DNA from 2 places in the Thauera sp. GDN1 genome. Region 1 is predicted to be linked to the other one. Evidence: predicted binding sites of a transcription regulator. Region 1 holds the regulator's gene; the other holds the start of a gene.

The links. Region 1 encodes FNR, which switches genes on or off when oxygen is low (the NO sensors DNR and NnrR bind a similar motif). Its sites were predicted from a motif close to TTGANCTAGNTCAA; they were not measured.
Region 2: a site for FNR is predicted at 4,815-4,828, ahead of CKCBHOJB_RS07400 (nitrite reductase). Genes of this name have one in related genera too.

Annotation. Positions count from the first base shown of each region.
Region 1 is NZ_CP097870.1:3,094,264-3,105,726, forward strand. Features, by position in the region: gene ppa (inorganic diphosphatase) at 1-399, opposite strand, end outside; gene CKCBHOJB_RS14205 (cation transporter) at 483-692, opposite strand; gene CKCBHOJB_RS14210 (sulfite exporter TauE/SafE family protein) at 737-1,447, opposite strand; gene hemN (oxygen-independent coproporphyrinogen III oxidase) at 1,560-2,951, opposite strand; gene fnr (fumarate/nitrate reduction transcriptional regulator Fnr) at 3,091-3,831, shown strand; gene CKCBHOJB_RS14225 (SirB2 family protein) at 3,851-4,231, opposite strand; gene CKCBHOJB_RS14230 (Crp/Fnr family transcriptional regulator) at 4,325-5,008, shown strand; gene CKCBHOJB_RS14235 (MBL fold metallo-hydrolase) at 5,045-6,454, opposite strand; gene CKCBHOJB_RS14240 (universal stress protein) at 6,569-7,012, shown strand; gene CKCBHOJB_RS14245 (FixH family protein) at 7,120-7,629, opposite strand; gene ccoG (cytochrome c oxidase accessory protein CcoG) at 7,631-9,061, opposite strand; gene ccoP (cytochrome-c oxidase, cbb3-type subunit III) at 9,161-10,051, opposite strand; gene CKCBHOJB_RS14260 (cbb3-type cytochrome c oxidase subunit 3) at 10,044-10,232, opposite strand; gene ccoO (cytochrome-c oxidase, cbb3-type subunit II) at 10,247-10,882, opposite strand; gene ccoN (cytochrome-c oxidase, cbb3-type subunit I) at 10,898-11,463, opposite strand, start outside.
Region 2 is NZ_CP097870.1:1,609,062-1,620,524, forward strand. Features, by position in the region: gene tsaE (tRNA (adenosine(37)-N6)-threonylcarbamoyltransferase complex ATPase subunit type 1 TsaE) at 1-470, opposite strand, end outside; gene queG (tRNA epoxyqueuosine(34) reductase QueG) at 486-1,586, shown strand; gene CKCBHOJB_RS07375 (SlyX family protein) at 1,661-1,861, shown strand; gene CKCBHOJB_RS07380 (cytochrome C oxidase subunit IV family protein) at 1,875-2,168, opposite strand; gene CKCBHOJB_RS07385 (cytochrome c oxidase subunit 3 family protein) at 2,179-2,706, opposite strand; gene CKCBHOJB_RS07390 (CreA family protein) at 2,957-3,433, shown strand; gene sstT (serine/threonine transporter SstT) at 3,510-4,733, shown strand; gene CKCBHOJB_RS07400 (nitrite reductase) at 4,909-6,621, shown strand; gene CKCBHOJB_RS07405 (type IV pili methyl-accepting chemotaxis transducer N-terminal domain-containing protein) at 6,705-8,195, shown strand; gene CKCBHOJB_RS07410 (thioredoxin family protein) at 8,206-8,616, opposite strand; gene CKCBHOJB_RS07415 (hypothetical protein) at 8,696-8,965, opposite strand; gene CKCBHOJB_RS07420 (U32 family peptidase) at 9,121-11,079, opposite strand; gene CKCBHOJB_RS07425 (VanZ family protein) at 11,194-11,463, opposite strand, start outside.

The sequences.
Region 1 (11,463 bases):
CTTCATCAGCAGCTCGGGCAGGTCGTCGGTGGTCTGCACCTTGTCGTACAGCGGGGTCAGCTTGGACACCGGCACGGCCACGACCTTTGCATCCACGCCACCGTCGTCTTCCATCTTCAGCACGCCCACCGGACGGCAGCGGATGACAACGCCCGGCTGCAGCGGGAAGGGGGTTACGACCAGCACGTCGACCGGGTCGCCATCGCCGGCGATGGTGTGCGGCACGTAGCCGTAGTTGAGCGGGTAACGCATCGAAGTGCCCATGAAGCGGTCGACGAAGACGGCGCCGCTGTCCTTGTCCACTTCGAACTTGATCGGATCGCCCTGAGCGGAGATCTCGATGATGACGTTGATGTCGTTCGGCACGTCCTTGCCGGCGCTGACCATATCGAAGCCCATGAATCCCTCCCGTGGAAAAATTGTGCGCGGATTATAGGGGGAAACCACAATGTCTTGCACGGCGTCCTGCGTGCATCCGGCACTCAGGCCGGCGAGTCGAAGCCGGCGTCCTCGACCGCGGTGCGCAGTGCGTCGACCGACACCTGCGCCGGGTCGAAGCGCACCGTGGCGCTGCCCTGCTCGAGCGACACCTGCGCGTCCTCGACGCCCGCGAGCCCCTTGAGCACGCCGGTCACGTTCCTGACGCAGCCGCCGCAGCTCATGCCTTCGACCTTGATCGTCACTTCTTCCATGCTTCACTCCTCAATGTTCGACGCCGCGCCAGCGGATGCGGCGCTCAGGTCACGCACACCACGCCGCCCCACAGGTCGCCGCCGAGCGTGGGCGCATGATAGAGCCCGAACAGCCCGAAGCCGAGCACGAGCAGGCCAGAGGCGAGGCGCACCTTGCGGTGACGGGTGAAATCGCGGAAACGCTTGAACAGCATGCCCGCCAGCAGCAGGTTGGGCAGCGTGCCCAGGCCGAAGGCCAGCATCAGCCCGGCGCCGCGGGCGCCAGAGCCGGTGACCAGCGCGGTGGCGAGGATCGAATAGGTCAGACCGCAGGGGATGAAGCCCCACAGCATGCCCAGCGGCAACGCCTGCTTCACGGAGCGCGCCGGCAGGAAGCGACGGGTCGCGGGCTGGATCCTGCGCCACAGCACGTGGCCGACGCGCTCGATGGGCGCCAGCAGACGGGTGAAACCGGTCAGATACAGACCGAGCGCGACGAGCATCAGGTTGGCCAGCACGTACAGCGTCATCTGCACCGGGAGCATGCCGTCGTACAGCAGGCCGACCGAGCCGATGAAGCCGACCGCCGCGCCGAGCGCGGTGTAGGTGCCGATGCGGCCGAGGTTGTAGGCCAGATGCAGCGGCCATTGCGGCTTGCCGCCCGGCGTCTGCACCTGCATGGTGAGCGCGCCGACGATGCCGCCGCACATCGACACGCAGTGCGTGCCGCCGAGCAGGCCGATCAGGAAGACGGCGAAGTAACCGGTTTCGGGCATGGGGAGACGGGCCAAGGCCGCCGGGAACGCGAGGCCGCCATTTTACGCCGCAGCGCGCGGCGGGTGCGGCGAATCGCCGCGCCCCCAGCCATCCGGTCGCCGGCCCTGCGCCTCAGATCACCCGCGAGTAGCGCGCGCGCTCGCGGTCGGCGCGCAGGTAGCGGTCGAACACCATGGCGATGCCGCGCACCAGCAGGCGACCGCCCGGCTGCACGCTGATCCAGTCGCCGTCGATCTTCACCAGGCCGGCCTTCTCCATCTCGGCGAGGTCGGCGAGTTCGTCGGCGAAATACTCGCGGAAGTTGATCAGGTGCGCGATCTCGATCGACTGCATCGAGAGCTCGAAATGGCACATCAGGGCCTGGATGATCGCGCGCCGCAGCAGGTCGTCGGCAGTGAGCTCGATGCCGCGCAGCACCGGCAGTTCGTCGCGGTCGAGCGCGTCGTAGTACTCGTCCAGGGTCTTGACGTTCTGCGCATACACCGGGCCGATCTTGCCGATCGCCGACACGCCGAAGGCGAGCAGGTCGCACTCGGCCTGGGTGGAGTAGCCCTGGAAGTTGCGATGCAGCCGGCCCTGGCGCTGGGCGATGGTGAGCTCGTCGTCGGGCTTGGCGAAGTGGTCCATGCCGATATAGACGTAGCCGGCCTCGGTGAGGCGGCGGATGCCGAGCTGCAGAAGCTGCAGCTTGGTGTCGGCGGTGGGCATGTCGCCGCTGTTGATGCGGCGCTGCGGCTTGAACAGCCCGGGCAGGTGCGCGTAGCTGTAGAGCGAGATGCGGTCGGGCGAGATCTCCAGCACCTGCTCGAGCGTGCGGTTGAAGCTGATCACGTTCTGTTTGGGCAGGCCGTAGATCAGGTCCATGCTCACCGACTTGAAGCCGGTGGCGCGCGCGGCGTCGATCACGAGCTTGGTCTCGTCGAAGCTCTGGATGCGGTTGACCGCGGCCTGCACGTCCTCGGCGAAGTCCTGCACGCCGACGCTCATGCGGTTGAAGCCGAGATCGGCGAGCAGCTTGACGGTGTCGAAATCGACCTTGCGCGGATCGACCTCGATCGAATACTCGCCGTTGGGCACCAGCGTGAAGTGCTCGCGCACCGCGGCCATCAGCTCGCGCATCTCGTCGTGCGACAGGAAGGTCGGGGTGCCGCCACCGAGGTGGAGCTGGGTCACCTGCCGGCTGCCCTCGAGGCAGGCGGCCTGCATCGCGATCTCTTTCGCCAGGTATTTCAGATACTTGGCCGAGCGCCCGTGATCCTTGGTGATGATCTTGTTGCAGGCGCAGTAATAGCAGATCGTGTTACAAAACGGGATGTGGAAGTATAATGAGAGCGGTTTGCTCACGCCGCCCACGGCCCTTTTGGCGAGCCAGGACTTGAGCGCCTCGGCGTTGAAGGCCTCGACGAAGCGATCTGCCGTCGGGTAGGAGGTGTACCGCGGTCCGTTGATGTCGAATCTACGGATCAGTTGCGGATCGAAGATGAGTTCGTTCTGACTTTTCATGATCTTGCTGCTGCAGGGTGTGCCGAACAATGGCAGACCAGCGCAATTTTTTGGTTGACGTGGGTCAACGAGCTTGATCTGAAGATCCACTCGTGCCCGAATCGGTGTCTTTTGTCGGGGAAGCAGGATTATCGTGCAGATGAGGGCGACCGTGCCAATTACCGTGAATGGGCTCAAGACCGCCTGTTCGCAGTGCAACCTCGTCGAGCTGTGCCTGCCCTTCGGCATGTCGGACAGCGAGCTGAGCCGCCTCGATGAACTGGTGGGCGCGCGCCGCAAGGTCAAGCGCCAGCAGAACCTCTACCGCGCCGGCGACAGCTTCGAGGCGATCTACGCCATCCGTGCCGGCTCCTTCAAGACCGACGTGCTGCTCGAGGATGGGCGCGAGCAGGTCACCGGCTTCCAGATGACCGGCGAGATCCTCGGGCTGGACGGCATCAGCACCGAGACGCACAGCTGCAACGCGGTGGCGCTGGAAGACAGCGAGGTGTGCGTGATCGCCTACGACAAGCTCGAGCAGCTCTCGCACCAGATCGAGGGCCTGCAGCTGCAGTTCCACAAGGTGATGAGCCGCGAGATCGTGCGCGACCACGGCGTGATGATGCTGCTCGGCTCGATGCGCGCCGAGGAGCGCCTGGCTGCCTTCCTGCTGAACATGTCGCAGCGTTTCAACGCCCGCGGGTTCTCGTCGCAGGAGTTCAACCTGCGCATGACCCGGGAGGAGATCGGCTCCTACCTCGGGCTCAAGCTCGAGACCGTGTCGCGCGCCTTCTCGCGCTTCCAGGAAGACGGGCTGATCTCGGTGCAGCAGAAGCACGTCCTGCTGCTCGACCCGGCCGGACTCAAGCGCCTCATCCAGCACCAGCAGGGCGTGCGCTGACCGCCGCCCGCCGCCGGATTCAGGCGAGGAATCCGGCCAGATTCTTGGTGAGGGCGACCGACACGATCCAGCCATAGACCATCAGCGCGGTGACGAAGGCGGTGACGCGGATGCCCACCGTCGGCCCGCGCTTGAGCGCGACGGTGCCGAGCAGGATGTAGGCGAGCAGGCCGGCAACCTTGGCCGTCACCCAGTCGGCGGCGAACGGGTACTGCTGGATCATCACCGCGAGGGTGATGGCCGACAGCAGCAGCAGGCTGTCGACGACGTGCGGCAGCACCCGGGTCAGCCGGTGGCGCAGCAGCGGACTGCCGGTGATCATCCACAGCCCGCGTAGCAGGAAACCGGTCGCACTGAGGACGACACAGGTGACATGCAGATGTTTGATCGCGAAATACATCCCTTCTCCTTCCGATAGCCGGCCACAGAGCCGGAAACAGCCGGCAACGCACCGGCTGGACTAGAATTGCGACGCCTTACGGAGAGTCTTTCGATGCCCCCTCATTCCCAGCTCGACATCCCGTCCCTGCTGCACCGGATCCCGCTGTTCAGCGAACTGTCGGACGCGGACATCCAGCTCGTCGCACGCTACACGCGTGACCGCCACGTCGCCCGCGGCGAGGTGCTGTTCCAGCGCGGCGACCAGCCGCACGGCTTTTACTTCGTCGTCTCGGGCCAGGTCAAGCTCGCATTCTCGTCGGCGCAGGGAACCGAGAAGGTGGTGGAGATCATCGGCCCGATGCAGAGCTTCGGCGAGGCGGTGATGTTCATGAACCACCCCTACCCGGTTTTCGCCGAGGCCCTGACCGACACCGTGCTCGTGCATGTCGGCCAGCAGGTGGTGACCGACCTGATCGACCAGGACTCCACCTTCGCCCACAAGCTGCTGGCAGGCATGGCGATCCGCCTGCACGGTCTGATCCAGGACGTCGAGACCTATTCGCTGCGCTCGAGCATGCAGCGCGTGATCGGCTACCTGCTGCAGGTCGCCGACAGCGACACGCCCAGCGAGATCGCCCTGCCCACCAGCAAGCAGGTGATCGCGTCCCGGCTCAACCTGACGCCGGAAACCCTGTCGCGCATCTTCCACGACCTCAGCGAGGCCGGCCTGATCAGCGTCCATGGCAAGCGCATCACGCTGCACGATCCGCAGCGCCTGTCGCGCTACAACGCCTGAGACCACACCCGGCCTGCGATCCGCGACGCCGGTCCCTCAGTTCAGCACGCAGGGCACACCCGGCACGGCGACCTCGACCTGACGCCAGCCGAGCTCGCGCTCGGCGAGGTCGGCGAGCGCCGATGCCGCGGACGGCTCGCCATGCACGACGAAGGTGCGTCGCGGCGGATTCCTGAACCCACGCAGCCAGTTCAGCAAGGCGGGCTGGTCGGCATGCGCCGACAGGCCGCCGATGGTGTGGATGCGCGCCCGCACCGGAATGCGCTCGCGGAACAGGGTGACCTGGCGCGCCCCATCGACCAGCCGCCGCCCCAGCGTCCCGGCAGCCTGGAAGCCGGCGATCACGATCGCGCACTCGCGCCGCCCCAGGTTGTAGCGCAGGTGATGCTTGATCCGCCCGGCATCGCACATCCCGCTCGCCGAGATGATCACCAGGCCACCGCGCACCGCGTTGAGCGCCATCGACTCCTCGACGTCCTGCACGAAGCGCAGGTTGAAGCTGTCCGGGTGCTTGCGCGTCCACGCATAAAGCTCGCGCGTCTCCTCGTCCCACAGGTCGTCATGGCGCACGGTGAGCTCGGTGACCGCGGAGGCCATCGGCGAATCGACCACGACGTCGAGTCGATCGACACGGCCTGCGCGCACCAGATCCGCCAGCACGAACAGCAGTTCCTGCGTGCGCCCGACCGCGAATGCGGGAATGATCACGTTGCCGCCATCGACCTTCAACGTGCGCCGCAGCACTTCGGCCAGCTCGTCGCAGGTCTCGGCGAAGGAGCGGTGGGCGCGGTCGCCGTAGGTCGACTCGACGCACAGGTAATCCGCTGCCGGGATATGCACCGGGTCCTGCAGCACCGGGCGCATCGGCTGGCCGAGATCGCCCGAGGCGACCAGGCGGCGGGTGTGGCCGCGCTCCTCGACGTCGATCTCGATGATCGCCGAACCGAGGATATGGCCGGCATTGCGGAAGCGGCAGCGCACGCCGGGGCCGACCTCGACCATCTCGTCGAAGGCGAGCGGGCGCAGGCGTCCGAGGCTGTGGCGCGCCTGTTCGACGGTGTAGAGCGGCACGAGCTGCCCGCCGCGCCCGGCCTTGCGCGAACGCGTGCTGCGCAGGGCCCATTCCGCTTCCTTTTCCTGGATGTGCGCGGAGTCCATCAGCATCACGGCGAGCAGATCGACGGTGGCGGCGGTGGCGAAGATCGGTCCCTTGTAGCCCAGCGCCACCAGCCGCGGAACGAGGCCGGTATGGTCGAGATGGGCATGCGTCAGTAGCACGAAGTCGATCTCGCGCAGGTTGAAGCTCAGCGCCTCGCTGTTCTTGCGATCCGCCTCGCGCCCCCCCTGGAACAGTCCGCAGTCGATCAGGAAACTGCCGCGCTCGTGGTCGACCCGCATGCATGAGCCGGTGACCTCGCCGGCGGCCCCCAGAAAAGTCAGCCTCATCTCGCATCTCCAAGGATCTCGTAGGAACTTGCCGCGGTTTGATCACGATCAATCATGGCAGACCGCCCCACCTCGCTATAATCGGATCGTGACACACAACAGGGAGCATCCGTCATGTTCAAGCACATTCTGGTCCCGACCGATGGGTCGGCCTTGTCGGAAGGTACGGTAGCCCGGGCGGTTTCCTTCGCCAAGGAGACGGGAGCCCGGATCACCTTCTTCTATGCCCAGCCCGACTTCCCGATGCCGATCTATGGCGAGGGTGCACTGATCGACCCCACGACGCCGGAGCAGTTCTCGAAGTCCGCGGCCGCCGAGGCCGAAACCATCCTCGCCAAGGCCAAGGATGCGGCCGATGCGGCCGGTGTGGCCGCGGACAGCGACACCGTCGTCAATGAAGTGCCCTACGAAGCCATCATCGATGCAGCCGACCGTCATGGCTGCGACCTGATCTTCATGGCCTCGCATGGACGCCGCGGCATCGCCGGCCTGCTCCTCGGCAGCGAAACGCAGAAGGTCCTGACCCACAGCAAGACGCCGGTCCTGGTGTATCGCTGATCGTCGGACGGTCCTGCGCCCTCGATCGATCGGGGGAGGAAACAAAACGGCCCGCATGTGCGGGCCGTTTTCGTTGGCGGAGCGTGTTTCAGTGGCTGCGCTCGATATCAGACATTCGGATCGATCGTGATCTCCATCTCTGCAGGGAGGAATGCGGACCCGTCCATTCGCCAGCTTCGGGCCTCGTCTTCGATAACGAACAACCAGCGTCCGGTGCCGAGCGGTGCCAGCGCCGCCTCATACACACCGGCACTGCCGGCGAGCACCAGTTCCTGATCGAGGCCGCCGCGCGTCGGGTGGGCCACCGTCAGGCGGATGCGCTCGGGCAAGCGGACGGCATCCGCGGCGGAGAGTTCGATGTGGACCGATTCGCTGCGCACCCGGAGCTGGGCGCGCAGTCCCAACTCGCGGGCATGCTCGACCCGTCCGATCGTCTGCACGATCGCGCGACCTTCCTTGTAGTAGTCGTCGACCACCATGCCGTCGAAGCTCTGAACGGCGATCACCAGGGTGGCGATTCCGCCGACGACCGCAGCCGCGGGGAAGGCGATCAGGAACCAGGGCCAGCCCTGGCGGTACCACGGTTGGCGCGGCTTCTCACTCATGCTCGTACTCATTTCAGCGCGGGATCAGGAAAGTGGTCTCTTCCCTGAGCGTGAGCCCGGGATCGTCTTCCGCCGTCACCTGGAAGGCGATGTTGTTGGTGCCGGGCTGACCGGAGTCGTAGGGCACCACGACCTGCAGCGTGACCGACTGGGTGGCTGCCGGCGCCACGTCGACGCGCTGCTCGCCGGCGATGCGCACCCCGGGCAGACCCGAGACCTCGAGCCGGAAGGCACGGGGCACCTCGGTCATGTTCATGACCTGGAGCTGGTAGACGTTCTCGATCAGGCCGCCCTCGACCTCGCGCCCCAGCGAGGAGCGGTCGCGGATGATGTCGACGCGCAGCGGCTCGCGTGCCGCCAGGCCCCACACGAAGCCGATGCAGATCAGCACGAGGATGGCGCCGTAGATCAGGGTCCGCGGCCGCAGCACGTGGCTGACGATCTCCTTGCGACCCCAGTGCCGCTTCATCGCGTTCTCGGTCGAATAGCGGATCAGGCCGCGCGGATAGTTCATCTTGTCCATGACCTGGTCGCAGGCATCGATGCAGGCGGCACAGCCGATGCACTCGTACTGCAGGCCCTTGCGGATGTCGATGCCCGTGGGACACACCTGCACGCAGATGCCGCAGTCGATGCAGTCCCCCTTGCTAACGGTGCGCGGGTCGATGCCCTTCTTGCGCGTGCCGCGGGGCTCACCGCGCTCCTCGTCGTAGGTGATGACCAGCGTGTCCGGATCGAACATGACCGCCTGGAAGCGGGCATACGGGCACATGTAGGTACACACCTGCTCGCGCATGACGCCGGCGAACAGGTAGGTGAACGCGGAATAGAACAGGATCCAGAAGATCTCCCACGGGCCGAAGCTGAAGCTCGTCAGCGACTGCAGCAGTTCGTCGAGCGGCGAGAAATAGGCCACGAAGGTGAAGCCGGTCCATAGCGCGACGATGGCCCACGCGAGGAACTTGCCACCACGGCGCACGGCCTTCTCGGCACTCATCGGCGCCTGGTCGAGCTTCTGGCGTTTGTTGTGATCACCCTCGATCTTCTGCTCTATCCACATGAAGATCTCGGTGTAGACCGTCTGCGGGCAGGCGTAGCCGCACCACAGGCGGCCGGCGATCGCGGTGAAGAAGAACAGCGCGTAGGCCGAGATGATCAGCAGCAGCGCGAGGAAGAAGACGTCCTGCGGCCAGAAGACCCAGCCGAAGATGTAGAACTTGCGTTCGGTGAGGTGGAACAGCACGGCCTGGCGGTCATTCCAGGTCAGCCACGGCAGTCCGTAGTAGATCAGCTGCGTGATCCACACCAGCGCCCAGCGCCAGTTGGCGAAGAGGCCGGTGACCGCGCGCACGTAGAGCTTCTTGCGGGAGGCGTAAAGCGTGTCCTCTGAGGATTCCGGGGACTTGTTCGCCGTCTTCTGCGGCGAAGGGGATGGGCTGTTCATGGCCTTTTTACCAATGAATTCTTGTTGTTATTGTTATTTTCGAAACCCCGGGAGGACCCCCTCCTCCCGGGATGGAACTGCAAACTGCCGAGACTTCGATTACTTCTTGCTCAGGCTGAGCACATAGGCGGCCAGGATGTGGACCTTGTCCTCGCCGAGGAACTCGCCGAATGCCGGCATCTTGTTGTTGCGCCCATGGGTGACGGTCTCGATGATGGTCGCTTCCGACGAGCCGTAGAGCCACTGGTTATTCGTCAGATCGGGCGCACCGAGCATCGGATTGCCCTTGGCGTCGGCACCGTGGCAGGCCACGCAGTTGTTCTCGAAGGCTTCCTTGCCACGCTGGGCACGCACCGAATCGTGAGCCAGTCCGTTCATCGAACGCACGTAGTTGGCGACGTCCTTCACGCCGTCGGCACCGAGCACCTGACCGAAGGGCGTCATGACGCCGTTACGGCCGTTGGTGATGGTCTCCTTGATGTTCTCCGGTGCGCCCCCCCACAGCCACTCGCTGTCGGTGAGGTTCGGGAAGCTCTTCGCACCCTGCGCGGCCGCGCCATGACACTGCTGGCAGTAGGTCAGGAACAGGCGCTTGCCCATGGCATTGGCCTCGGGATCGGCGGCGACGGCCATGACGTCCATCTCGCGATACTTGGCGAAGACCGGGCCGAAGCGCTCCTGGCCGGCCTTCATCTCGGCGTCGTACTGAGCCCACTGGCCACGGCTCTGGTTGGAGTTGCCGAAACCGGGATAGATCGCCAGATACGCGACCGCGAAGAAGATGGTGATCCAGAACAGGTACATCCACCAGCGCGGCAGCGGGTTGTTGTACTCGGCGAGCGTCTCGTCCCACACGTGACCGTGCAGTTCGACCGGGCCCTTCTCGCGCTTGGTCATGTTCGACACCAGCACGAACACACAGAACAGGATGGAGAGGGCCACGAGGACCATCACATACATGTTCCAGAAACCGCTGATAAAGTCAGCCATTTGTTTTTCCCTCAAGGTCTTGCCGTCCGCCACGGGCCGGCAGGTCATCGTCGCTGAAAGGCAGGCGCGCCGCCGCATCGAAGCCCGCCTTCGCGTGCTTGCTGTAAGCCCATGCGCAGATGGCCAGGAAGCAGACCAAGCCAAGCACGGTGATCAGGCTCCGGATGTCGTTGATATCCACGGCGCGTCTCCTGATTAACGGAAGTTCGAAATCGCGGTGCCGAGGCCCTGAAGGTAGGCCACGATGGCATCGAGTTCGGTCTTGCCTTCGAGCGCGGCCGGCGCGGCAGCGATCTCTTCATCGCTGTACTTGTGCAGGCCGACCTTGTTCAGCGCGCGCATCTTGTCCTGGATGTCGTCGGCCTTGACCGGACGATCGAGCCACGAGAAGGCCGGCATGTTCGACTCCGGCACCACGTCGCGCGGATTGAGCAGGTGGACACGCTGCCACTCGTCCGAGTAGCGGCCACCGACGCGAGCCAAGTCCGGGCCGGTACGCTTCGAGCCCCACTGGAACGGGTGGTCATAGACGTACTCGCCCGCCACCGAGTAGTGGCCGTAGCGCTCGGTCTCGGCGCGGAACGGACGGATCATCTGCGAGTGGCAGTTGTAGCAACCCTCACGCACATAGATGTCGCGACCGACCAGGCGCACCGGATCGTAAGGTTTGACGTCGAGCGCATTGCCCTTGTGGTCGATCGGGGTCGTGGTCGAGTGCTGGAAGAACAGCGGCACGATTTCCACCAGACCACCCACGCTGACGGTCATCAGCGTGAGCACGATCATCAGGAATACGTTGCGTTCGATCTTTTCGTGCTTCGATTGAGCCATGTTGTTTTTCTCCGATCAGGCGTGGGCAGCGGCGGGTGCGAGCACCGGCGCGTCGTAGGCCTTCTGGCCGGCGATCGTCTTCACCATGTTGTAGAACATGATGAACATGCCGGTCAGGAACAGTGCGCCGCCGATGAAGCGGATGGTCCAGAACGGATAGCTTGCCTTGACGCTCTCGACGAAGGAGTAGGTCAGCGTGCCGTCCGGGTTGGTGGCGCGCCACATCAGGCCCTGCATCACACCGGAGATCCACATCGAGGCGATGTAAAGCACGATGCCGATGGTGGCGATCCAGAAGTGGGCGTTGATCAGCTTGACGCTGTACATCTCGGTCTTGCCGTACAGGCGCGGCAGCAGGAAGTACACCGAGCCGATCGAGATCATCGCCACCCAGCCCAGCGCACCGGAGTGCACGTGGCCGACCGTCCAGTCGGTGTAGTGCGACAGCGCGTTGACCGTCTTGATCGACATCATCGGACCTTCGAAGGTCGACATGCCGTAGAAGGACAGCGAGGTGATCAGGAACTTGAGGATCGGGTCGGTGCGCAGTTTGTGCCAGGCGCCCGACAGGGTCAGCACGC
Region 2 (11,463 bases), 1.5 Mb from region 1:
GTCCGCCCCGCTTCCGTGTTTCCGCCGATCTCCACAAACCGCCCGTTTTCACTGGCTTCGAGGCGAATCTCGACGTCGGGGGAAGGCAGATAGGGCAGCGCCTTGTCGGGCCACTCCACGATGCAAACGCCTTCACCGGCGAAGTATTCGTCCAGTCCTGCGTCCAGGTATTCTTCGGGCGAATTGAAGCGATAAAAATCAAAGTGATATAAGTCTAATCTAGAAACGACGTAAGGTTCAATCAAGGTGTAGGTCGGACTTTTCACCTTGCCTTCGTGACCCAGGCCACGAAGCACCCCGCGCGTGAGCGTGGTCTTGCCCATGCCGAGGTTGCCCTGCAGCCAGATGCGCAGCCCCGGACTCAGCACTCCGGCCAGCGTCGTGCCCAGCGTTTCCGTGTCCTTTTCGTCCGCCAAGTGCGCCTGCAGGCGGGCGCCGCTATCATCGGCGGCTTGAATCAATTCGATCATGGGATGCTCCAGCAGATGGCGTCGGACCCGGAAAACCGCGTGGCGGAGGGGGCGGACAGGCCGCTCGTCGATGGCGAAGGCCTTGTTGCGCGGATCAGACAGTGGGGGCGGGAACTCGGCTTCGATGCCGTCGGCGTGGGCGGTATCGACCTTGCGGATGCCGAGTCGGGCCTGGCCGCCTGGCTCGAAGCCGGGTTTCACGGGGAGATGGATTATATGGCGCGCCATGGCATGAAGCGCGCCCGTGCCGACGAGCTGGTGCCGGGCACGCTGCGGGTGATCAGCGTACGCATGGGCTACTGGCCGGATGCGGCACCGGCCCACGCCGTGCTGGACGACCCCGAGCGCGCCTACGTGTCGCGCTATGCGCTCGGTCGGGACTACCACAAGGTGCTGCGCAACCGGCTGCAGAAGCTGGCCGAGCGCATTGCCGCCGAGGTCCCGCATCAATACCGGGTGTTCACCGACTCGGCGCCGGTGCTGGAGGTCGAGCACGCCAGCCGCAAGGGCCTGGGCTGGCGCGGCAAGCACACGCTGCTGCTCGACCGCAGGGCGGGGTCGTGGTTCTTCCTCGGCGAGATCCTCACCGACCTGCCGCTGCCGGTCGATGCGCCGCTCGAGCCGCATTGCGGACGCTGCACCGCCTGCATCGACGCCTGTCCCACCGGCGCCATCGTCGCGCCCTACCAGGTGGATGCGCGGCGCTGCATCTCCTACCTGACCATCGAGCTGCACGGCCCGATTCCGCTCGAGCTGCGTCCGCTGCTCGGCAACCGCATCTACGGCTGCGACGACTGCCAGCTCGTGTGCCCGTGGAACCGGTTCGCGCAGCTCAGCCGCGAGCCGGACTTCGCACCGCGCCACGGCCTGGACAGTGCGCGCCTCGTCGACCTGTTCGCGTGGACCGAGGCCGAGTTCGCCGAGCGCACCGCCGGCAGTCCGATCTACCGCATCGGCCATGAGCGCTGGCTGCGCAACATCGCGGTGGCGCTGGGCAATGCCCCGCCTTCGGCGGCGGTGCGTGCGGCCCTGCTGGCGCGCGCCGGGGACGAGAGCGCGCTGGTGCGCGAGCACGTGGCCTGGGCGCTGGAGCGCCAGGGCGCGGTGGCAGGCTAGAATCCGTCGCCTCCGCGCTCGCAGCCCGCCGCGATCCGTCCGCAAACCACCCGCCAGGCACAGGAATCCCGCCCATGGAAGACCGCATCGTCACCCTCGAAACCAAGCTGATGGCCGCCGAGGACCTGCTCGACGAGCTCAATCGCACGGTGTGGCGGCAGCAGCAGGAGCTCGACATGCTGCGCGAGCAGCTGCGGCAACTGGCGCAGCAGGTGAAGACCATCCAGCCCGGCAATCCGCTGCGCCCGGAAGACGAGATCCCACCGCACTGGTGAGACGGAGCCGGGACTAGCCGATCAGCGCACCGGTCAGGCGGGAGAGGGTGTCGCCGAAGGCGGTGGTGAGGATCACCAGGATCGCCATGCCGTGGCAGAAGGTCAGCACCGCGCGGCGGATGCGCGGATGGGCCTCGTGCAGTTCGAGGAAGTAGGTGCACACCAGGCGCAGCTTGATCGCCATCACCACCGACACCACCACCGCGACCAGCACGGCGTTGCCGTCGCTGCTGCCGATCCCGGCGCCGCCCACGCTCAGCAGCACCAGCATCAGCCAGGCAAGATCGATTCTGCGTTCGGAGCTCATGTGGGGTCCCTCATCCGAGCAGGTAGAAGAGCGGGAAGATCATCAGCCAGATCATGTCGGTGACGTGCCAGTAGCAGGCGAAGGCTTCCAGCCCGCTGTGTTCCTCCGCCGTGTAGGCGCCGAAGCCGGTGCGGGCGATCACCCACAGCATGCCGAGCAGGCCCCAGAACACGTGCACCAGATGGGTGAAGGTCAGGTAGTAGTAGCTGACGATGAACACGCCCGCATCGCCGTCCAGCCCCAGTGCGAAGTTGCGCTGCAGCTCGACGATCTTGATCGCCGGATAGCCCAGCCCGAACACGAATCCGGCGAGCATCCAGCGCAGGCAGGCGGTCCTGTCTGCGCGCCGCATCGCATGCAGCGCGCGCGCCACGCACCAGCCGCTGGTCAGCAGCATCAGCGTGTAGCCGGTGCCCGCGAGCAGCGAGAGCTGGTCCGGACCGGCGCGGAAGGCCTCGGGGTGATGGGCGCGCGCGACGAAGAACACCGCGAACAGCAGCGCGAACTCGGTGATCTCGCAGAAGATGCCCACCCACATCGCCTTGCTGCCCGGGATGCGGCCGGTGGCGGGGAGGGAGGCGGGCGGCGCGGGCGGCGCGGCGGACGGAGGAAGGGGCACGGCGATCGACACGATGGGCAGGCGGACCGGTTCTCGATCCGCGCGAAGCTTCGAATGCCCCCGATGGTGCTGCCGCGGCGCGCGATGTGCCTTGATTCTGCTCAGTAATCGTCGCCCGCAAGACATCCCGCGGTGCGATAATCGCCGCCCCCGTGCTCAGGAGGCTCGCATGACCAGGATTTTCCCCCGCCTGCTGCTGTCGCTGCTTGCGGCTGCGCCCGTGCTCGTCCAGGCGGAGACGGTCGGCCATGTCGACACCGCGTTCAAGCTGATCGGCCGCAACCACCAGGTGGTGGTCGAGGCCTTCGATGACCCCAAGGTCAAGGGTGTGGCGTGCTATGTGTCGCGTGCCCGCACCGGCGGCATCAAGGGAACGCTCGGCCTGGCCGAAGACACCGCCGACGCCTCGGTCGCCTGCCGCCAGGTCGGCGAGATCTCCTTCACCGGGCCGCTGAAGGAGCAGGAGGAAGTGTTCTCGCAGAGCGCCTCCATCCTGTTCAAGAAGGTCCGCATCGTGCGCATGGTCGACGCGAAGCGCAACACGCTCGTCTATCTCGTCTACAGCGACAAGCTGATCGACGGCAGTCCCCAGAACAACGTGACCGCGGTGCCGGTGCCGGCCGCGCTCGCCATCCCGCTGCGCTGATCCGGCGCCGCGTCCGTCCGCCGGCCCCGCCCTCGGGTGGGGGCGGCGCGCTTTTTTCCCTTTCTCGCCCCGAATCATGAGTTCATCCGCAACCGCCAACCCCGCCCTCCGTTTCCTGTCCGGAACCAGTCTCGTCGTGCAGATCGCCATCGGCCTCGTGTGCGGCATCGCCGTCGCGCTCTTCGCGCCCGAGCTCGCGCGCTCGACCGCGCTGCTCGGCGACATCTTCATCTCGGCGCTGAAGGCGGTCGCGCCGGTGCTGGTGTTCGTGCTCGTCACCGCCGCCGTGGCCGGGCATCGCCACGGCACCGAGACCCACATCCGCCCGGTGATCACGCTGTACCTTGCCGGCACCTTCGGCGCCGCGCTGGTGGCGGTGCTCGCCAGCTTCGCCTTCCCGACCATGCTGGTGCTCGATGCGCCGCAGGTCGCCGGCACGCCGCCCGGCGGCATCGTCGGGGTGTTGAAGAACCTGCTGCTCAACGTGGTGACGAACCCGGTCAAGGCGCTGATGGAGGCCAACTTCATCGGCATCCTGGCGTGGGCGATCGGCCTCGGCGCCGCACTGCGCCACGCCGGTCCGGGCATGCAGGCGCTGCTCGCCGACCTGGCGGAGGCGGTGTCGAAGATCGTGCGCGTGGTGATCCGCTTCGCCCCGCTCGGCATCTTCGGCCTGGTCGGCGCCACGCTGACCGAGTCGGGCCTCGGCGCGCTGCTCGGCTATGGCCGGCTGCTACTGGTGATCGTCGGCAGCATGCTGTTCGTCGCCTTCGTGCTCAACCCGCTGCTGGTGTTCTGGAAGACGCGGCGCAATCCGTTCCCGCTGGTGCTCACCTGCCTGCGCGAGAGTGCGGTGACCGCCTTCTTCACCCGCAGCTCGGCGGCCAACATTCCGGTGAACCTCGAGCTGTGCCGCCGCCTCGGCCTGCACAAGGACACCTATTCGATCTCGATCCCGCTCGGCGCCACCATCAACATGGCGGGCGCGGCGATCACCATCGCGGTGATGAGCCTGGCCGCGGCCCATACGCTGGGCATCGTGGTCGACCTGCCCACCGCGCTGCTGCTGTCGATCGTGTCGGCGCTCGGTGCCTGCGGTGCGTCGGGCGTGGCCGGTGGCTCGCTGCTGCTGATTCCGATGGCGTGCAACCTGTTCGGCATCCCGACCGACGTCGCGATGCAGGTGGTGGCGATCGGCTTCATCATCGGCGTGGTGCAGGATTCGGTGGAAACCGCGCTGAATTCCTCGACCGACGTGCTGTTCACCGCTGCCGCCTGCCGTGCGGCGGAACGGATCTGAGTCTGCGTGCCGCTCCGTGCTTGATTGCGATCAAGCATCGTGTGTGATGAATTCTCGCGAAATCAGGCGCTTGGCGGGGTGTTGACATCTGTCAAATTATTTTATGGACGGCTTGAAGAAAGTGCCTCACCTTTTCAAACACGAGGGTGGGTAAACAATGAGTTCAGCGACGTTCATGAAGCGGCTCCGCCTTGCCGCGATCCCGGTCCTGGCCCTGGCGATGCAGGCCGCGTTCGCGGAAGCACCGAAGGGACACGGTGACGAGGCGCTTAAGGAATACCAGGCCGGCGGTTCGCCGATGGCCGACGTGCCGATGCACCAAGACATCAACCCGCTGGCGCCGCGGATGTCCGAACCCGAGTTCGAGAAGGCCAAGCGCATCTTCTTCGAGCGCTGCGCCGGCTGTCACGGCGTGCTGCGCAAGGGCGCGACCGGCAAGGCACTGACCCCCGACATCACCCTCGAGAAGGGTCTCGAGTACCTCAAGGTCTTCATCAAGTACGGCTCGCCCGGCGGCATGCCGAACTGGGGCACCTCCGGCGTGCTGAGCGATGACGAGGTCGATCTGATGGCGCGCTACATCCAGCAGACGCCGCCGGCCCCGCCCGAGTACGGCCTCAAGGAGATGGAAGCCTCGTGGAAGGTCCTCATCCCGGTCGACAAGCGCCCGACCAAGAAGATGAACGACCTCAAGCTCGAGAACCTGTTCTCGGTGACGCTGCGTGACGCCGGCAAGATCGCCCTGATCGACGGTGACAGCAAGCAGATCGTCAGCATCCTCGAGACCGGCTACGCGGTGCACATCTCGCGCATGTCGGCCTCCGGCCGCTACCTGTTCGTCATCGGTCGCGACGCCAAGATCAACCTGATCGACCTGTGGATGGAGAAACCCGATACCGTCGCCGAGATCAAGGTCGGTCTCGAGGCGCGTTCGGTGGAAAGCTCCAAGGCCAAGGGCTGGGAAGACAAGTACGCCATCGCCGGCACCTACTGGCCGCCCCAGTTCGTGATCATGGACGGCGACACGCTGCAGCCGCGCAAGATCGTCTCCACCCGCGGCATGGTCGTCGATACCCAGACCTACCACCCCGAGCCGCGCGTGGCGGCGATCATCTCCTCGCACTTCAATCCGGAATTCTTCGTCAACGTGAAGGAAACCGGCATGGTGTATTCGGTGGATTATCGCGACCTCGACAACCTCAAGCTCAAGATGATCGAGGCGGCGCCCTTCCTGCACGACGGCGGCTTCGAGTCCACTCATCGCTACTTCATGGACGCGGCCAACGCCTCGGACAAGATCGCGGTCATCGACACCAAGGAAGGCAAGCTCGAGAAGCTGGTCAGCGTCGGCAAGGTCCCGCATCCGGGCCGCGGCGCCAACTTCGTCGATCCGCAGTTCGGTCCGGTGTGGGCCACCGGCCACCTCGGCGACGAGACCATCTCGCTGATCGGCACCGATCCGGTCAAGCATCCGGACAACGCCTGGAAGGTGGTGCGCACGCTGAAGGGCCTGGGCGGCGGCTCGCTGTTCCTGAAGACCCACCCGAAGTCGAAGAACCTGTGGGTCGATACCACGCTGAACCCGGAGGAGAAGGTGAGCCAGTCGGTCGCGGTGTGGGACATCGACAACATCGACAAGGGCTACGAGCTGATCCCGATCGGCGAATGGTCGGGCATCAAGGAAGGGCCGAAGCGCGTCGTGCAGCCGGAGTACAACAAGGCCGGCGATGAGGTATGGTTCTCGGTCTGGAACGGTGCGGATCAGGAGTCGGCCATCGTGGTGGTCGATGACAAGACGCGCAAGCTGAAGGCCGTCATCCGCGACCCGAAGCTGATCACGCCGACCGGCAAGTTCAACGTCCACAACACGCAGCACGACGTCTACTGAGACTGTTCGCGCGGTTGCGGCGGGAGGATTCGTCCTCCCGCCGCGCCGTTTCCGGCGGCCGAAGCGGACGTGAGGTTCTCCGATTGAGCGCACGACCCTTCAACCGCCGCCAGGTGCTGCGCGACTTCCTGTCGCGCTGCCCGCTGTTTTCCGACCTCGCCACCGCCCAACTGGACGAGCTGTGCGCCGCCGGTCGGCTGCTCGAGCTGCCCGCGCGCACCGCCCTGTACCATGCCGGCGATCCCCTGCGCGAGGTCTTCATGCTGTGCGACGGCAGCGTCCTGCGCTACCGCCTGCTCGCCGGCGAGACCCGCAAGATCATCGAACTCGTGCACACGCCGCGGGTGCTCGCGCTCGGCGAGGTGTTCGGCGCGCAGCGCTACGCCTCGGCCTGCGAGACGGTGTCGCCGAGCATCCTGGTCGCGCTCGACGTGCGCGTGCTGCGCAAGCTCGTGCGCCAGGACATCGCCTTCAGCGCCGGCGTGATCGAGGCCCTCGCCCAGCGCCAGTGCGCGATCGAGTTCGACGTTACCGGCCACCACTCCGGCCTGACCGGGGCCCAGCGCATCCTCGACTACCTGATCGAGCTCGCGGGCGGCGAACTGCCGATCGCCGGCGAAACCACGGTCGAGCTCAAGGCCAAGAAGAAGATCCTCGCCGCGCGCATGGGCATCACTCCCGAAGCCTTCTCGCGCAGCCTGCGCGAACTGGCCGACAAGGGCGTGATCGTGGTGGACAAGAGCCGCATCCACATCCAGAACGCCGCCCTGCTCGAGACCGCGCCGAGCGCCGCGCCGCAGCGCCTGAACTTTGCGCGCAAGCTGCGCCGCACCGATGTGGACGACAAGCCGCAGCGCATCGCCGCCGGCAAGCTCATCAACCATTGCGGTCGCCTGCGCCTGCTGACCCAGCGCCAGGCGATTGCCTGGGCGCTCGGCGAACATGGCATCGCGCCTGCCGAGTCCGCCATCCAGCTACGTCAGCGCACCACCGAATTCGAGCGCACGCTCGCCCAGCTCCAGCGTGCGAATCTCGAACCCGAGCCGGCGCACGCGCTCGAGGCGCTGGGCGCGGCCTGGCTGAGCTACCGCGAGGCCTTGTTCGCTCCCGAATCCGATGCCGGGCGTGTGCTGCGCGCAAGCGAGGAGATCGTCGTCCTCGCCGACGCCCTGACCACGCTGGCGACGCAGACGGCCGATGGCGGGCCGCACGGGCGTTACGTCAATGTCGCCGGGCGCAATCGCATGCTGTCCCAGCGCATCGTCAAGTTCTTCCTGTTCCAGGACATCGCCGATGCGGCGGAGGAGGCGCAGCGCCAGATCGAGGCCTCGGTCGCTGCCTTCGACGACAATCTGGCCGAGCTGCGCCGAAGTGGCGCCGAGCTGCCGCAACTCGTCGCCCAACTCGACGAGGTCGGCACGCAGTGGGCTCGGTTGCACGCCGTGTTCGCCCCGTCGACCGAGCGCATGCGCCGCAGCCAGCACATCCGGCTGGTGGTGGCCAAGGGCATGCGCCTGCTGCGCCATGTCGATACCGCGGTCAAGCTGTACGAGCGCCTGACCTCCGGGCACTGAGGCCGCGCGCTCAGCGTGCCGCCTGGCCACCGAGCAGGCGGGCGAGCGCCTCCACCTCCGCGGGTAGCCCGGCGGCTGCGCGCGGGGGGCGGCCGGCCAGGGTGTCGATCATGCGCGCGACCACGTCGCCCTGCGGCAGGCTGGCGCCGAAGTGCAGCGTCACGCCGCCGCGAAAGATCGCCAGGGTGGGGAAGGTCTCGACGTCGATGTCGCCGACCAGGTCGGCATCGTCCTCGATGTCGGCCCAGGCGAAGACGATGCCGCGCCGCGCCTCGGCAAGCTGCTGCAGCACCTGCCGGAAGTCGCGGCAGGTGCCGCACCAGTCGGCACACAGCGCCAGCACCACGAGGGGCGAGGCGAGCAGGTCGGGATGATCGGGGAGGGCGGAGACGGGGGTCAGCAAGGGGCGTGTTTCGTGCATGGGGCGGCCTGAGGGGACTACCGGCGTGCGCAGCGATGCCCCTGTCGTGCCGGCCCGCATGCCGCAACCGCGCTGCGGATCAGGCCGGACTGACTTCCCGCATGCTGCACTTGGCGATGCCGTACTCGGTCTCGACCAGCAGCGGGTAGGAGGCGCCGCTGAAGCGGCCGAAGTTCGAGATGTTATAGCCGATCACGCTGCCCGGCACCTGGCCGATGCGCACGGTGCTGCCGACATGGTAGCCGGCATCGATGGCGCGGAGGATCGATTGCTCGATCGTGCCGTGGTAATGGTGCGCCGCCGAGCGCGGGCGCTGGCCATTGACGACGATGAGCGATTGGTTGTCCATGATGCGCCTCTGCTGTCCGGGAACGGGAGCCGGGATCCAACTCCCGTCGACACCCAATCTACGCCTTTGCCGAGCAGATGGCAGGGCATATCAGCGTCTGCTTGTGATACGGATCACAGCCTTCACGCGAGCGTTTCGACTCGCACGTCCCCCGCTCAGCCGCGGGCGGCGGCGCGCGGCACGAAGCTCACCTTCTGCGCCACGACCGTGTCGCGCATCTTTGCGACATGCGGGCGCAAGGCGCCGACCACGTGCATCTCGCAGCGCTTGCAGTCGAAGCGCAGGGTCAGCGTCTCGTCGCCATTGACCAGCTGCATCGGGTCGGGGCGGATGCCCTTCACCTCCTTCGGGCACAGGTTGAAGCTGTAGCGCAGGCAGTGCTTGGTGATCATCAGCGAGACGTCGTCGGTCTCCTGGTTCTCCTCGTAGGCGGCGTCGATGAGCTTGACGCCGTGCCTGGCGTAGAACGCGCGCGCCTTGTCGTTCGACACGTTGGCGAGGTAGCTGAGCGCATCCTGCGGGTAGGGGACCGGCGGCTCGACCGCGGTGGCGCGCGGCGGGCGCGAGTGGGCCTGCAGGCGTGCGGCTTCGAGTTGCTCCACCGCGTCGCGGCGCAGGCCGTTGAGCTGGCCGGCGGGCAGGAAGGGCGCGGCGGGCAGGTCGAGGGTGATCTCGCCGAGGGTGAAGATGGTGCTGCCGAGCTTTCCGAGGTGATCGCGCAGGGTGGCGAGGGCGCGTTCGGCGTTCTGCGCCGGCTCGAAGGCGGCGGCGAGCGTGGCGGTGGCGGCGACGCCGTCCTCGTCGGTCAGCGTCAGCGCGAAGCCGTCGGCAGTGGCGGCAAAACGCGCATCGACGCGGATGCGGCGCTCGGCCGACTTCTTCGCCAGCGCGCGTTCGAACTCGTGGTCGTGGTTGCGGAACAGCGAGGTGCCGGGCACCAGGTCGGACGGCAGGGGCTCGGCGGGGAAGATGCGGTCGATGCCGTCGCCGCCACCCTCGGCCTCGGCGCGGTTGACTCGCAGCCCGACGAGTTCGCCCTTGGGGTCGTACCAGGTCAGGCCGTCGGCGTTGTGGATGGGGGCTACACGCTCGACGTCGAAGAACCTGCGCCCCTTGGTGTCGATCTTCTTCACCCGGCCGATCGGCTCGCCGACGAACTTGGGCGACTCGAAGGCCTCGATGCCGTGCTGGCGCTCGTTGGCGAAGTAGTCGGTGTAGCCGCGGTTGAAGGTCTTGTCGGCCTGCGGAGTGAACAGGAAGGTGGTGCGCCCGCTCGAGGCGCGGCGCCAGGCGGGGCCGTCGGCATCCGGATGCTCGATGATCTCGTCGAGCAGCGTGCGGTAGTGCGCGGTGATGTTCTTGACGTAGGAGAGGTCCTTGTAGCGGCCCTCGATCTTGAACGAGCTCACGCCTGCGGCCGCGAGCGCGCGCAGGTTGGCGCTCTGGTTGTTGTCCTTCATCGACAGCATGTGCTGCTGGCTGGCGACGGTGTTCCCGTCCTTGTCCTTGAGGTCGTAGGGCAGGCGGCAGGCCTGCGAGCATTCGCCGCGGTTGGCGCTGCGCCCGGTGTGGGCGTGGCTGATGTAGCACTGGCCGGAGAACGCCACGCACAGCGCGCCGTGCACGAAGTATTCGAGCTGGCAGGTGGTGGCCGCGGCGATCTTCTTCACATCGGCCAGCGAAAGCTCGCGCGCCAGCACGATCTGCGAGAAGCCCACGTCCTGCAGGAAGCGCGCCTTGCTGGCGTCGCGGATGTCGGTCTGGGTGCTGGCGTGGAGCTGGATCGGAGGCAGGTCGAGTTCGAGCAGGCCCATGTCCTGGACGATCAAGGCATCGACCCCGGCGTCGTGCAGTTGCCAGATGAGCTTGCGCGCGGGCTCGATCTCGTGGTCGAAGAGGATGGTGTTGGTGGCGACGAAGACCTCGGCGTGGTAGCGGTGAGCATGCTGCACCAGGCGGGCGATGTCCTCGACCGTGTTGTCCGCGGAGGAACGGGCGCCGAAGGCCGGTCCGCCGATGTACACCGCGTCCGCCCCGTGGTTGATGGCTTCGATGCCGAAATCGGCGGTCTTGGCCGGGGCGAGGAGCTCGAGGGTGTGGCGGGGATTGCTCATGGCGCGGCGGGATCGCAAGTGATTGACGGAAAAGGGCTTGATGATATCAAACCGGCCCCTGGTGTGACGAGGGCGATGGCGTTCGAAGGCGAGTACGAGAAGCGCAGACCTTGCTTAGCGCCGGCCGGAGGCGCGCGCGTCCCGGCGCTTCAGCGCGAGCGGCAGCAGCACCAGCAGGCCGACGGCGTCCGCCAGCCAGTCCAGGGGGTCGCCGAAGCGGTGGGCCGTGCGGGACTGCGCGATCTCCATCGCCGCGCCGTAGGCCAGCAGACCGAGCGCGATCGCCAGCGGCCGTTGCGGCCAGCCGGCGAAGGCGAGCAGGGCGAGGGCGGCGAACAGGACTGCGTGCTCGATCTTGTCCTGCCACGACACCAGCCTGGCCAC